2 regions of the Lentibacillus cibarius genome follow, and region 1 is predicted to be linked to the other one. Evidence: predicted binding sites of a transcription regulator. Region 1 holds the regulator's gene; the other holds the start of a gene.
What was found. The regulator Rex, encoded in region 1, represses fermentation and respiration genes when NADH is low (regulators of the CRP and FNR family bind a similar motif). The targets are predictions, from matches to a motif close to TTGTGAAATATTTCACAA.
Positions count from the first base shown of each region.

Region 1 (7,691 bases):
GTCTGGAAGTACTTGCCTGGCAGGGACGTTTTTATGATTCGTATATATGTCCATTTTTTGATGCACGGCGCGGTCTTGTTTATACAGGGCTATACCGGTGGCAAGAAGGGATACTTGTACCGGTAGCGGATGAGAGGAATATAGTCATGGACGATTGGCTGCATAAGCTGGCGAATATGCAACAAGAAGTACTGTTTGTAAGTCCGGATATGCAATTACATCAGGAACGAATTTTGGAACAGATGGGAAGCCGGGCAGTTATTCCCCACGGGACTTGCAACGTGGCGAATCCATCCCATTTAGCATTGGCTGGACAACAGAAATCACCAGATGATACACATATGCTGGCCCCCAATTATTTACGGTTGGCGGAAGCGGAAGCAAAATGGCTAAAAAAACAGAAGGAAGACAAGTAAAATGGCTGAACTGGTTATTCGTAAAGTAAACAGTGCTGATATAGATGACATCGTGGACGTGGAGCAGGCTTCTTTTTCATCGCCATGGCCAAAGGAAATTATGTTGCAGGAAATAGTCGATAATCACCATGCTCACTATTACGGCATGTTTCTGGATGGGCAGATGATTGGGTACGCAGGGATGTGGCATGTTATTGATGACGCACAGATTACAACGATTTCTGTTATTCCGAGTTTTCGGGGGAAAAAGCTGGGCGAGAAGTTATTTTTATATGTGATTGAACAAGCTATGTATATGGGAGCGAAACGCCTTTCCCTTGAAGTCCGTGCATCCAATACCACTGCCCAACGCATGTACCGGAAGTTTGGACTCGTACCGGGTGGCGTCCGCAAAAATTATTATACAGATAACCAGGAGGATGCCATTGTTATGTGGGTGGATTTATCATGAATAATGATAGGTATATAGTTGGAATAGAAACGAGCTGCGATGAAACAGCTGCTGCAATTGTCAAAAATGGCCGGGAGATCGTTTCCAATGTGGTTGCATCGCAAATTGATAGTCATAAACGCTTCGGTGGTGTAGTACCTGAAATTGCGTCAAGGCATCATGTTGAGCAAATGACGATCGTTCTTGAGGAAGCGTTCAAACAGGCTGACATGACATGGGAGAAAATAGATGCAGTTGCTGTTACAGAAGGCCCGGGCCTCGTCGGAGCATTATTGGTGGGGGTTAATGCTGCTAAAGCGCTGGCGTTTGCCAAACAAAAGCCGTTGATTGGTGTGCATCATATTGCTGGCCATATCTATGCGAATCGATTTGTTTCGGAATTTGAATTTCCGCTGCTCGCATTGATCGTCTCCGGCGGTCATACAGAACTAGTTCTAATGAAAGAACACGGCAAGTATGAACTGATTGGTGAGACACGTGATGATGCGGCAGGGGAGGCGTATGATAAAGTAGCCCGTATGTTGGAACTGCCATACCCAGGCGGTCCGCAAATTGACAAGCTCGCTAGTAAAGGTGAAGCATCCATTGCTTTTCCACGTGCCTGGCTGGGAGAGGATAGCTATGACTTTAGCTTCAGTGGCTTAAAGTCATCAGTTATCAACACGATCCACAACACCACCCAACGCGGGGAGGATATCAACAAAGAAGCGATCGCTGCCAGTTTTCAGGCAAGTGTTGTCGATGTGTTAACGGCCAAAACGTGGAAGGCTGCACAGGCCTATCGTGCCAAACAGGTAATTGTAGCTGGCGGTGTTGCAGCAAATAAAGGACTCCGTGATTCGCTGACTGCTAAATTCAGTGGGTCAGGTATTCCACTTTTGATACCGCCGTTAAATCTTTGTACAGATAATGCTGCGATGATTGCCGCAGCTGGATTTGTAAATTTTGAACATGGCAAACGGTCTGGCTGGGATTTGAATGCTAATCCATCATTACCGTTAAAGTGAAATGTCCACAGCGTCCTTGAAGGGCCTGTGGATATTTTTTGCGAAAGCATATTAATTGGGATGTGTGTATGTGGATGGATTGTGTGGATAAGTCCGTGTTTTTCTGTGGATAATGTGGGTAACTAAAAAAAACACTGCTAAATAAGTTACCTCATATACGTTAACTTGTGGATAACCTGTGCATTGCTATTTTTGAGCGGTCTTCATCACCTGTTGATATAGTGGGAAAATATAAAAAACCCGCATGATTTAGCATCACACGGGCTACCTTTAATCCTCCTCTTGCAGTTCGGTCCACTCTTCCATTAACGAGTCAATTTTTTGTTTCAGCTGATTGGTTTCTTCCGTTAGTTCAAGTGCTTTTTCATGATCTTCATAGATGTCTGGTTCGGCCATTTTCTGTTCAAGGGCAGTCAATTCCGTTTCGTGCTGTTCAATGACCGCTTCCAGTTCTTCAATGCGGCGTTGGATCTTCCGCCTCTCCCGCTGCTGCTGCTTGTTTTCATGGAATGTCGTCTTTCGATTTCCTTGTTGCACAGAAGATTCCTCTATCTCCGTTAACCTCTTGATCTCTGCCTCTTCTTGTTTTTTCTCCATGTAGTAGTCGTAATCACCTAAGTAAATGGTTGCCCCTGTATGTTGCATTTCTACTACTTTATCGGCCAGCCTGTTAATGAAGTACCGATCGTGGGAAACGAATAGAATCGTTCCGGGAAAGTCCATTAAGGCACCCTCAAGCACTTCTTTACTGTCAATGTCCAGATGGTTGGTTGGCTCATCGAGAATGAGGAAGTTGGCATTTTGCATCATGAGTTTCGCTAGTGATAAGCGGGCCTTTTCGCCACCGCTAAGCGAATGGACAGGTATCAGGACATCTTCACCCGAAAATAAAAAATTCCCTAAAACGGTACGGATATCCTTCTCATCGGTGTCCGGGTATTCATCCCATAGTTCGTCCAGCACCGTTTTGGAAAGGGTTAGTTGCTGCTGTTCCTGATCATAATAGCCAATCTCTACATTGGTGCCGAGATTGATAGTGCCTGCAGAAGGCTGAACTTGTCCGGTTATCGTTTTTAGTAACGTTGTTTTACCGACACCATTCGGGCCAGTTAACGCAATGCGCTCACCGCGGTTAGCATGAATCGTGACGTTTTGAAACACTGGATCATTCTCATATTGAAAGCTGAGCTGATCAATCTTCAATACATCATTTCCACTTGTTCGGTTGATCCGGAAAGTGAAAGAGGCCGACTTTTCGTCCCCTTTAGGCTTGTCTATACGTTCCATCCTTTCCAGCTGTTTCCGGCGGCTTTGGGCACGCTTTGTTGTCGATGCACGGACAATGTTCTTCTGAATGAAATCTTCCATCTTTTTAATTTCGTTCTGCTGTTTTTCATACTCCTTTAGTTCCTGTTCGTAATCGAGTGCACGCTGGTTTAAGTAATGGCTGTAGTTCCCGTTATATTTTTTTGATCGATTCCGGGAGATTTCATAAACCACAGCTGCCGTTTTATCAAGGAAATACCGATCGTGTGATACAATGACGATTGCTCCGGGATAGCTTCCTAAATATTGCTCCAGCCATGTCATGGTATCAATGTCCAGATGGTTGGTCGGCTCGTCTAATATTAGCAGATCAGGCCTTTTAAGCAGTAGCTGCCCGAGAGCGAGCCGAGCTTTTTGTCCACCGCTCAGTTCATTAACCGGTGTATCATATGGAATGTCACCGAAATTCAAGCCTGTCAAAACTGCTTTAATATTTGCCTCATATTCGTATCCGCCGTCCTCCTCGAACTTTTGCTGCTTTTTGTCGTAATCTGCGAGCAGCTGTTCATAATTCGTATCTGACAGAGAAGCCGTCTGTTGCATTTTTCGCTCCATTTGTCTTAAATCCTCTTGCTGCTTTAACAAATGATCGAAAACCTCCAACATTTTATCCCAAATCGTTTTATGGGATTCAAGGCTGGTGTGCTGCGTCAAATAGCCAATGGTAAGATTTTTCGGTTTGAATAGCTCGCCACTATCATGGGAAAATTCCCCCGCCATTATTTTTAGTAAGGTTGATTTACCGGCACCGTTTCTCCCAACAATAGCAATCCGGTCATTTTCTTTAATCTCCAATTTTATATTCGCTAAAATTTCATCAGCCCCAAATGATTTGGAAACATCATTAAGCTGCATTAGTATCATGATTTTTCACCTCATTCATCATGTGTCTATCGTATCATGAATTGACTGGGTAATCATCATGTGAAATTCATCACGACTTTTTTGTGTTTTTTTGTTAGAATGGATAAAGGATTACTTACAAATTAGATGGAGTTGAGCAAATGTCTGAATTCACACATTTTAACGAACAGGGCAGGGCAAGAATGGTCGATATTAGTGAAAAGAAGGAAACAGAACGAACGGCTACTGCTGTCTCAAGTATCCAATTAACAAAAGAAATATATGAAAAGATAAATGCGGGAACAATGAAAAAAGGAGATGTATTGGCTGTCGCTCAGGTAGCGGGAATTATGGCAGCCAAACAGACGTCTGACTGGATTCCGATGTGTCACCCGCTGCAATTGAAGGGAACGGACATTACGTTTGACTGGAAAATAAAAGATGGCGTTTATGAACTGCAAATCGCAGCATCCGTTAAAACAAAAGGTTCAACCGGTGTAGAAATGGAAGCTTTAACAGCAGCGTCAGCGACAGCGCTTACAGTTTACGATATGTGTAAAGCACTTGATAAAGGAATGATTATCGGTCAGACGTATCTTGTTACCAAAACCGGCGGAAAATCAGGTGAATATCATCGGGACAACAAGGGGGACTGACAGTGGATAATAGTAAAATACCGCAAGCGACTGCTAAACGACTACCACTTTATTACCGGTTTTTGAATAATCTCAACCATCAGGGAAAGAAACGTGTATCTTCAAAAGAGTTGAGTGATGCAGTTAAAGTGGATTCCGCGACGATTCGTAGGGACTTTTCCTACTTTGGTGCATTGGGAAAAAAAGGGTATGGCTATAATGTGGAATATTTGCTTGGCTTTTTCCGGAAAACACTGGATCAGGATGAACTGACCAACGTCGCTCTTATTGGGGTAGGAAACCTCGGAACGGCTTTTTTGCATTACAACTTTATGAAAAATAACAATACAAGAATCATGATGGCATTTGACGCGGATCCGAATAAAACGGGTACAAACAGTGACGGTGTACCGATTTATCATATCGATGATCTTGAAGAAAAAATGGGAGATGTACGAGTAGCGATTTTGACCGTTCCCTCTAATGCGGCGCAAGAAATCACAAATAGGCTGGTGGAATTTGGAATAGACGGAATTCTTAATTTTACGCCCGCAAGAATAACAGTCCCATCCGATGTTCGTGTTCATCATATCGATTTAGCAATTGAACTACAGGCACTCGTTTATTTTCTGAAGCATTATCCATTAGCTGAGGATGAATAAAAAGCCGATACTGAAGTATAAAAAAGAAGCAGTGCAACCGTTTAGCACTACTTCTTTTTCCTTTTTATTTTGAGATGGATAATCATCATCCGGATTCCGACACCAATGTCAAGTGTTGCAATAATTGCAAGTATAATCGTCGGAAAGTTCCAGACTGATCCGTCCGTAATGCGTACGGCAATGCTAACGAACAGTGCTCCTACAAGAAAATATATCATTGCCATCGATTTCGGTGTCATTCGCATAATAATTATTACCCCTTAGAAATGATAAGTCTCAGCTAAAAAGAATGCATGTAATAGCCGGGTTTTATGGTGTCAGTGCCATCACAATAGTCTCCAGTTGCTTTTGCAAATCTTCCAGATCCAATGCAAGCGATAAAATTACGGATATGGAATTTAAGCTCATATGAACAATGATAGGCACGATAATACGCTTCGTTTTCACATAAAGAAATGCAAATACAAAGCCCATGGAAGCGTAGACAAGCGTATGCTCAGGTTCTCTATGAATAATGGCGAAGATTAACGCCGACAGTGCCGCTGCAATAAAAAAGTTCGTCCGCTTGTAAAGTTCTCCAAAGATAATCTTCCGGAAAATAATCTCTTCTAATATTGGTGCTATAATAGCTGTAACGATGACAAAAATAGGTGCCACTCGGGTAATGTCCATAATCATTTGGGTGTTTTCCGATTCTGGTTTCACACCTAAAAAAACTTTTTCAATACGCGAAGCAATGCCATTAGCAAGATATGCCATGAAAAGTCCGGCAATAGCCCATAGAATAATTTCCCCCGTTGATAGTCCGGAATCTGCTTGGTTCCGGGTCATTTGCATATCCGGGCGCATGAGCCACAAGACAACGACCAGGCCGGCTATAAAACTGAATACGGACCAATAAATCGAGGCTTCCGTGATTCCTAACGGTGTTAATACGTACAGAAGTGGTGCAAATGCTAACACGGAAAATTGCATAATTATATACGTCAAAATCACATACCAATACCGTCTTGCCAAGATAAAACGACTCCTTTATTTTTTTATTTCTACAGTATATGCTTCAACTCAATTCTTCTATTATAAAAACAGTATTAACTATTTTATCATAATTTCCAAATACCTTATAATAGAATGGCAAGCGTGATGTACTTGAAAATTTTTTAAGAGACAATGCTTGCATTTTTTAGTTGAATTTTATAATATAATAATTGGACTTAGCACTCACTACATTCGAGTGCTAATAAAAAAACTGAAAAGGAATTAAGGAGGTTGTCGGCATGATTAAACCACTAGGGGATCGAGTTGTCATCGAGCTTGTGGAACAGGAGGAAACAACCAAAAGCGGTATCGTCCTTCCTGATTCAGCACAGGAAAAACCGCAAGAAGGAACTGTTGTAGCGGTTGGTTCCGGCCGTACAGCAGACAATGGAGAAAAAATGGCACTTGAAGTCAACGAGGGTGACCGTATCATTTACTCCAAATTTGCCGGAACAGAAGTGAATTACGACGGCAAAGAATACTTAATTATGCGTGAAAGCGACATCCTGGCAGTTATCAGCTAACCACCGGAATGTCAGCAAATAACATATAACAAACTGAGGAGGGCGATTAATCATGGCAAAAGAACTTAAATTTAGTGAAGACGCTCGTCGTGCGATGCTGCGCGGTGTGGACACACTTGCAGACGCCGTTAAAGTCACATTGGGACCAAAAGGCCGCAATGTTGTACTTGATAAAAAATTCGGTTCACCATTGATTACAAATGATGGTGTCACGATTGCTAAAGAAATTGAACTGGAAGACCATTTTGAAAACATGGGTGCACAGCTCGTATCTGAAGTTGCATCCAAAACAAACGATATTGCCGGTGATGGTACAACAACAGCTACGGTTCTTGCGCAGGCGATGATCCGTGAAGGACTGAAAAACGTTGCATCCGGTGCTAATCCGGTAGGTATCCGTCGCGGTATTGAAAAAGCAGTTGAAGTAGCTGTTAACGAACTGAAAGGCATTTCTAACCCAATCGAAGGCAAAGACTCTATTTCCCAAGTTGCTTCTATTTCTTCTGACGACGATGAAGTCGGCAACCTGATTGCTGAAGCGATGGAGCGCGTTGGTAATGACGGGGTTATCACAATTGAAGAGTCTAAAGGCTTCAATACGGAACTGGAAGTAGTCGAAGGTATGCAGTTTGATCGTGGCTATGCCTCCCCATACATGGTAACGGACCAGGATAAAATGGAAGCTGAACTGGAAGATCCGTACGTGCTGATCACTGATAAAAAGATTGGCAATATCCAGGAAGTGCTTCCAGTACTGGAACAAGTTGTTCAGCAAAGCAAGCCTATCCT
Region 1 covers NZ_VCIA01000001.1:2,264,737-2,272,427, forward strand. The annotation lists gene tsaB (tRNA (adenosine(37)-N6)-threonylcarbamoyltransferase complex dimerization subunit type 1 TsaB) at 1-416, shown strand, start outside; gene rimI (ribosomal protein S18-alanine N-acetyltransferase) at 418-867, shown strand; gene tsaD (tRNA (adenosine(37)-N6)-threonylcarbamoyltransferase complex transferase subunit TsaD) at 864-1,874, shown strand; gene FFL34_RS11090 (ABC transporter ATP-binding protein) at 2,145-4,064, opposite strand; gene moaC (cyclic pyranopterin monophosphate synthase MoaC) at 4,205-4,699, shown strand; gene FFL34_RS11100 (redox-sensing transcriptional repressor Rex) at 4,702-5,340, shown strand; gene FFL34_RS11105 (YdiK family protein) at 5,388-5,585, opposite strand; gene FFL34_RS11110 (CPBP family intramembrane glutamic endopeptidase) at 5,650-6,357, opposite strand; gene groES (co-chaperone GroES) at 6,618-6,902, shown strand; gene groL (chaperonin GroEL) at 6,955-7,691, shown strand, end outside.

Region 2 (7,691 bases), 610 kb from region 1:
TAATCCGCAATGTCAAACACATCCGGGCGCATGAGCGGGTCGCCACCGGTAAACACGAGCATCGGATTATCCATTTCATAAATATCGTCAATCAGTTTTTTTCCCTCGTCAAATGTCAATTCCAACGGATGCCGGTGATACTGTGCCTCGGCTCTGCAGTGCAGACATTTTAGTTCACAGGCTCGCGTCAGCTCCCAAATAACGATAAACGGATTTTCATTGTAATCCCGTGGAAACATGTTACCCCTCCTGAAGTATTTCTGCATTTAGTGTAAAAGATTTTCTCGATAATAGATATGACATTTTTCACTTATTGTCCATTTGTCATAAAAAGTACAAAATTTCGCCCCCGGATGAAAAATATCCAGAGGCGACAATTTTATATTTATTTCTTACCTATAGATACGCGCCACATCGACGGACCTTCTTCCAAGTATTCCCAGGTAAATGTCCCTTCTCGTTCAATCATTAATTGATAATGAAGCGGTTTCGGGTCATGGTCATTCGATAGTTCCATAAACTCTCCGGAATTCAACCCATCGAACACTTCAAAGATTTTCGGATGTCTATTACGCGGGTCAATTTCAGGTGCATGTATTTTAGCTGTGAATTGCATTTCTTTCATTGTCAATCCCTCCATCTTTTTGTTGAGCAACTCCATGTTATAATGTGATAACCATTAAAGAAGTGATTGGCGACATCAATTGCTTATGATATTTATCACTGAACAAAAGGCAAAAATGCCCCGGTTAGCGAAGGCCATGCCCGCGGAAAGCGTGTCACCTTTCATGAAGGACAACGGTAGCATGAATGAAAACATAACGTCCATGTTTTACTTGCCTACATCGAATGATGAAATCGACTCACGTTAGTTAGAGTAAAATGTTTATGGGAGAACATATACCTCATCTTTGGTGTTGAAGTCGGAAGACTTCTACGCCAAAGATGAGGCCAGCAAGCGAAGCGCGGTAGTTTAAAGGGTGTTTTACATGAAAAAGAGGACCTTTTCTTGTATAGTTAAGTCTGCTACAACAACAACTATAGAAAGAGGTCCTCTAATGAAAGATATCATATCTGCGCTTACAATGAAAGAATTAGAACAAATTACATACCGTGCATTGCAGGAAAGTTTTTCTCAGGTGATGGCACAGACGTTACAGGAAATAGATGAGGCGATTGCTTCAGAAAGGGATAAGCAACGATTTTATTTGAAGGATAAAAGAACATTAAAGTTTGAGTCCGTCTTTGGGCAGGTGGAACTGAAAAGAAATTATTATCAAGATAAAGAGACGGGAAAGTATGTCTATTTATTGGATCAGTATTTAGCTTTTGACGGCACAAAGGGAATGAGTCCGGTGGTGCAAGATTTGGCTATTGAACTGGCTGTAACAGGCGTTTCCTATCGACAGGCTGGGAAGGCAATGGAGAAGCTTTTGGGCTACCCTGTCATCAGTCATGAAGGTATACGCCAGCAGCTTTTGAATACGGAGGTTGTGCCGGAAGAGTCAGTGCCACTCGAACAGGATGTTGTATTCGTGGAGGTGGACGGGCTTTATACGAAAAGCCAAGAGAAAAAGAAAAAAGGCAAGGAAATTAAGATTGCCAGTGTGCATCAGGGCTGGGAAATGAATGGTAAACGAGCAAAGCTGATAGAGAAGCGACATTTCATTCATGAAGGAAATCTGCCGTTCTGGGAAGAATTTGAGCAGTATCTAATGGCTACTTACGAGTATGATCCGACCAGGCACCACCTCGTTATTAATGGGGATGGAGCGAAGTGGATCACATCCTGCCGGGATCATTTCCAGCATAATGCGACCTTTGTCATCGACCGTTTTCATGTTGCCCGGGATGTGCAGCGTTTGTTTCGGGGTCATTCAAGATACCGCTCCATCCGAAAGAAACTAGCAAGCTATGACTGGGAAGGTTTCATGGTGGAATTAAACAGTGCGGTGGGTACGCTTGAAAATGAAAAGAAGGAAGAACGGCTGGAAGAGTTAATTGCCCAGCTTTCCCAATATCCAGAGGCACTGGGAGATTACCGTGAAAAACTAAAAGAGAGGGGCATAGATACAACAGGATTCCGCCCGATGGGGAGTGCAGAGGGAACGATGAGTGTGTTCGCTAGAAGGCTCAAAAACGGGCGTAGTTGGAGTGATAAAGGGCTTGATAAATTCATCGATATCATGGTTGCCCTCAAAGATAATCTGAAGATAAAAACGCTGCAGGGGATACTTGAACAGACGCAGGAATTAATACAGGAAAGCAAAGAAGAAAAGCCGCCTAAACACTTTGTAGAAAAGCTAAAAGAAAGTGCTGCAGAAGCAACACGCAACAATCTGGGTTATCTGAGGCAGGCTATCGGGAAACCAATTACAGACGCATTAAAAGGATTACGGGGAATTTGAAAAAGTAAAAAAGCACCAACTGATTAAAATGATATAAACATGAAACCGTTACCAAAAGTTGACTAAAACAATACAAAAAAGGGACTTGAAAAAAATCTCCCACAAGTACTTGACTCAATCCTCACGTTATAAAAATTTCACATTTAAAGCAGGAAGTGATATATTGTAAGGTACGAAAAAAAGTTGATTGAACATATTAATGTTAACATACAGCCTTTTACCACAAGCTGTTATAAAGGAGAGTTTACGCGGATTGAATATAGCTACTATACAAGAACTGCTGCAACGATTCCCTTTATTCAAGGATCTGACGGACGATGAAATGCAGTCAATTGTTGATTTGGCTAAACATCGTATGTACCGTCATGGTACCCATATATTTATGCAAGGCGACCCCTTGACAAACGTTTACTTCATCCATAAGGGAAAGGTAAAGATTTATAAAACGGATTTCCATGGCAAAGAACAGATTGTCAACGTATTGCAGCCCGGCGATATGTTTCCGCACCAAGGATTTTTTAGACAGGATGACTGTCCGGCACATGCCGAAGTGCTGGAGGATGCGATTTTAATTTACATTCCCATCACTTCATTTGAAAATTTCCTGATTACACATCCGGAAAGCAGTATTAAATTATTTCGGGTACTTGGAGACATCATTGTTGATTTGCAAGGCCGGTTAGAAGAAAAAATTCTTCATAACACTTATGAGCAAATTATCATGCTTCTATTGCGATTAGCTAAAAGTTACGGGAAAGAAACAAAGGATGGCCAGGTTAAGCTAACTACCCAATTTACAAACAGAGAACTCGCCAACATGATTGGTTCAAGTCGAGAAACGGTCAGCCGCACCCTGACCCAGCTAAAAAAGCAGAAGTTGCTCTCATCCGATAATAACGGTGCCATTGTACTCGATACCGAAGCATTGGAAGACGAATTATTTTAATGAAACAGATCATCCAAAAGAGGTGATCTGTTTTTTCATTTTAAGAGGTTTTTAACTTTGAATCGAAAAAATATAATCGACATGTTCAACCGTGTCAAGCTACCAGTGGACCTCCCATTAGTAGTTCGCCGTCTCCGGTTACTTTTTCATTCCATTCCAACGACCTCAAATCACAACCCTTCATGACAAAATTGTTACGCCAGCCGAAATGTGACACACATCACTACTTCCTATACTGAAAATCATTATCATTGAAACAAACGAACTTCTACTACAGATGGGGTGATGTGATGGATAACCAAGAGAACATGGTGGAACTGGATGTTCGCCAAGACTTGGCCATGAAAAAAGAACCGTTCGACAAAATTATGGGAACGGTGAAAAGTTTAAACAATGGTGAAGGATTTATCCTCCACGCACCATTCAATCCGCTCCCCTTACACAAAATATTAAAACGGCGCGGATTCACCTACGAAACGGAAAAGATAGAAAAAAAGCATTGGAAAGTAATCTACATTAAACAAGAAGGTGACGCAAAATGATCATTGACAATCGCGGACTCGAACCGCCACAGCCGATGATGCGCACGCTAAAAGCACTCGATAAACTGAATGATGGAGCGTCACTATCCATCATCAATGATCGCCGCCCACTATTTTTATACGAGGAACTAGATGACCGCGGCTATGCGCATGAAACAGAAGCACAAGATGATGGCAGCTTTAAAATTACGATAACGAAGTCTGGTAATTAATATGGTTGGTGGGAGTTTACAGTCTAATACGAATATAAAGTTGCCACTGGCGTTTATTCTTTATGCGCTAGCAGCATTTGTTGTTGCACAGATTGTCCTTTTAATAAACAGTGACTTACTAACCATGGGACAATTTCGCATACCGGATATCTGGATGGGTGCCCACTTCCTGCTTTTAGGCTATGCCGTCATGATTGCGATGGGCGCGATGTATCAGCTTGTTCCAGTAGCATTGTTGACACCCATCTGGAATCAGACATTCGGGTTTATCCAACTTATCGTTACCGCAGTTGGTATTACAGCCTTTTCCATACTGCTTGGATTGGCTCCCAATAAGGCATTATACGGTGGAATGATTGCCGTAATCGGGGTTCTCATGTTCATCATACAAATGGTCAAAACCATCAACAAACAGGAACAGAAAAACATGATGACTGCTTTCATTCTAGGTGCTATTATTTTCCTGTCTCTGACAATCGTGGCCGGATTTTTACTAGCATGGAACCTGTCCATTGGCGGGATTGCCAGCCATGGGTCCATTTTGTCATCACACATCACATTTGGTGTAGCCGGCTGGTTTTCACTGCTGATTTTTGGTTTTTCCTATAAACTTGTACCCATGTTCAGTCTGTCACACGGGTATTCGATGAAATGGGCCAAACCCGCATTCTTCACTTACATGACTGGGCTTGTTATCCTTATTGCTTCATTTTGGGCAAAAGTTGCCACACTTGAAACAATTGGATGGATTGGTATGTTAGGCGGATTCTTTTTCTTCGTTCTCGATATTAGAGAAATACTTACCAAACGAATGAAAAAAAAGCTAGACAAACCCTTTTCTTTTTCATTGGTTGCCATAATGAACGGTCTCGGTGTTCATGTGCTTGCCTTTGCATTCAGCGTTTTCGGCATTCACAACATCACCGTCTGGGGATGGCTCATTTTCCTATATGTTATGGGATGGATTGTATTTAGCATTCTCGGCTATTTATATAAAATTGTTCCCTTTCTATGGTGGACGTATAAATACGCAAACAAGATCGGCCAAGAAAAAGTTCCGACGTTAAAAGAAATGATTGATGAAAAGACAAGTGTCATCTTGTTTACACTTTTCATTATTAGTACAGCAGGTCTTACGGTAAGCGGACTTCTGCAAATCAATATAACTGTTTTCCTGTTTCAGGGATTACTTACATTAACATCCCTATTGTATGTATTGTCCATTATTCGTGTTTTAACGAAATAACAGTGAGAGGAGACTACCAATATGTCACTTGAAAACAAAGTTGGTGCAGCATTATTTGAAGTAATTGACCCGGAGCTGGGTATCAACATTATGGACCTTGGACTTGTATACGGGATAGCTGTCGATGTGGAGGACAATGTGAATATTGTCATGACACTGACCACACCAGGCTGCCCGATGCATGACAGCATTAAAGCTGGTGTTGAACGTCGCATCAGCCAAATTGACGGTATTGGTGATATTAACATTGACCTTGTCTGGGAGCCGGCGTGGACGCCAGCCAAAATGAGTGAGCGTGCCCAAGAGATGTTAGGTTTTGCTTAGAGCTGCTGGGCACAAAAGAGTGAAGTCCGGGGAAGATGCACTTTTCCCCGGACTTCACTTTACAAAAAGCTATTGAATCATACAAATAACTAAAAACCGCCTGGCTGAATGGATAGCCAAACGGTAAGGGAACAACATCATCCACCGCTCACCGGCGGAATAAACGCGACGACATCTCCACGCTTTAACAGCGTATCATCTTGGGAATACTCTTCGTTAACAGCAACCATAGCATGATCAAGATTATTGAGTTCATACGATGACAACAATTTTGTTTTCAATTCACTCACGGATAATCCATCTGCTTCCACGCTTACCTTTTCACTGCCGGCAGCTTCCCTCAAATCAGCAAAAAACAGAACATTAATCATCACGCATCTCCTCCTCGGAAGGAATTTTCTTATCATACGATTTGTTTTCTTTCTGATCGCCTATCCATTTTGTGCCATCTTCCCAATGTTCTTTTTTCCAAATGGGTACAATTTCTTTTATTCGCTCAATCGCATAACGGCTTGCTTCAAACGCATCAGCACGGTGCGGCGTTGATACAGCAATGACAACCGCAATGTCTGCTATTTCCAAACGCCCAATTCGGTGCACGATTGCGGTGTTGGCATCTCCCCATTTTTGTTCGATTTCCTCACCAATTTGCGCAAGTTTTTTCTCAGCCATCGGTACATAAGCCTGATACTCAAGATAAAGCGTTCGCTTGTCTTTGGTGAACTCGCGGACAGTGCCAATAAATGTATTCACAGCACCAGCTTCATTCCGGGCAACTTTTTTTATACAGTCATTCGGTTCAATCGGTGTTTCAGTAATCCAATAGTTTTTATCCATCATAAATCCCTTCTTATACGTTCAGCTAACGTTGGTACAAGCTCATACAAATTGTTCATGTCAAGCACAGGATAATCTTGATTAAATGTCATTTTTATATCCCATGTTCCTACTGCTATTATAGCCGATAGATTCTGTAAAAGCGAGCGATCTTCCTCACTTTTAAGGAGAACAATTTTCGGGTATGTTGCTGTTTTATAGCCTTCAACTAGCAATAGGTCAAGCTGAAATTGGCGATACGTCTGGATTAACTCATCCAGTTGCAGCGGTGCAGCTAATGTTAGCTGGGTAATATTCTCCCCTTGGACACCACTAATGACAGAGCCGGAACCCAAGTGGTCATGACTATCTGTTCCTTCAGTCATATCCGGTTCGCCACCATGACCATGATGCTTCAACGATCCGACTTTCCAGCCTTTGTCGGAAAAATACCGGATAAGTTCGTTCATAACAGTCGTCTTCCCCGAATTTTTATATCCGGCAATTTGACAAATCTTCATAAGATAACCTCTTCCTTATAACAAAAGCACAGACGATTTTGCAAGTTAAGGATGACAACGCCTGTGCTATTTTTCTCATACGTCAGAAAGTATAAATTTTGGAAACCTTATAAGAAGCTTCGGCACTTGCTATAAGGCGAGACAAATGCCGAGCTTTCTAATAAAAAAGGCCGATCCACTGTGACATGAATCAACCTTCCTTGGTTCTGCTTTCATCAGTCCGGAATGCCAAGTGCGATCTTCGCGTAACGTGACATTTTATCTTTACCCCATGGCGGGTCCCAGACGATATTGACATCGATTTCTTTAATCTCAGGAATATCTGAAAGCGAACGGCGAACGTCTTGCTCGATATGTCCAGCTAATGGACAGCCCATTGCGGTAAGTGTCATTGTAACAGTACACAGACCCTCATCATTCAAATCAACGTTGTAAATCAATCCGAGATTCACAATGTCAATTCCCAATTCGGGGTCAATGACATTTTCCAGGCCGCCGATAATATTTTCTTTCAGCGCCTCATCCATGAAAAACCCTCCTTCATTGTTCCTATATTTATTTAAACATAAAACAGATGCAATTTTAAATGATTTATATCACATATCGGATAATATGTAAGATATTCTTTGGTAGTTTCGGCTCGGGCCGCGCGAGTTGGGCTCGTCCTCTAGTTTAT
Region 2 covers NZ_VCIA01000001.1:2,873,570-2,881,260, reverse strand. The annotation lists gene FFL34_RS14135 (TIGR04053 family radical SAM/SPASM domain-containing protein) at 1-239, opposite strand, end outside; gene FFL34_RS14130 (DUF2249 domain-containing protein) at 386-616, opposite strand; gene FFL34_RS14125 (ISLre2 family transposase) at 1,059-2,408, shown strand; gene FFL34_RS14120 (Crp/Fnr family transcriptional regulator) at 2,662-3,354, shown strand; gene FFL34_RS14115 (DUF2249 domain-containing protein) at 3,645-3,896, shown strand; gene FFL34_RS14110 (DUF2249 domain-containing protein) at 3,893-4,108, shown strand; gene FFL34_RS14105 (hypothetical protein) at 4,110-5,354, shown strand; gene FFL34_RS14100 (metal-sulfur cluster assembly factor) at 5,376-5,678, shown strand; gene moaD (molybdopterin converting factor subunit 1) at 5,816-6,049, opposite strand; gene FFL34_RS14090 (molybdenum cofactor biosynthesis protein MoaE) at 6,042-6,518, opposite strand; gene mobB (molybdopterin-guanine dinucleotide biosynthesis protein B) at 6,515-7,015, opposite strand; gene FFL34_RS14080 (metal-sulfur cluster assembly factor) at 7,231-7,542, opposite strand; gene FFL34_RS14075 (alpha/beta fold hydrolase) at 7,688-7,691, opposite strand, start outside.
Region 2: FFL34_RS14115 (DUF2249 domain-containing protein) is a predicted target of Rex. The motif match lies at 3,563-3,580, and genes of this name have one in related genera.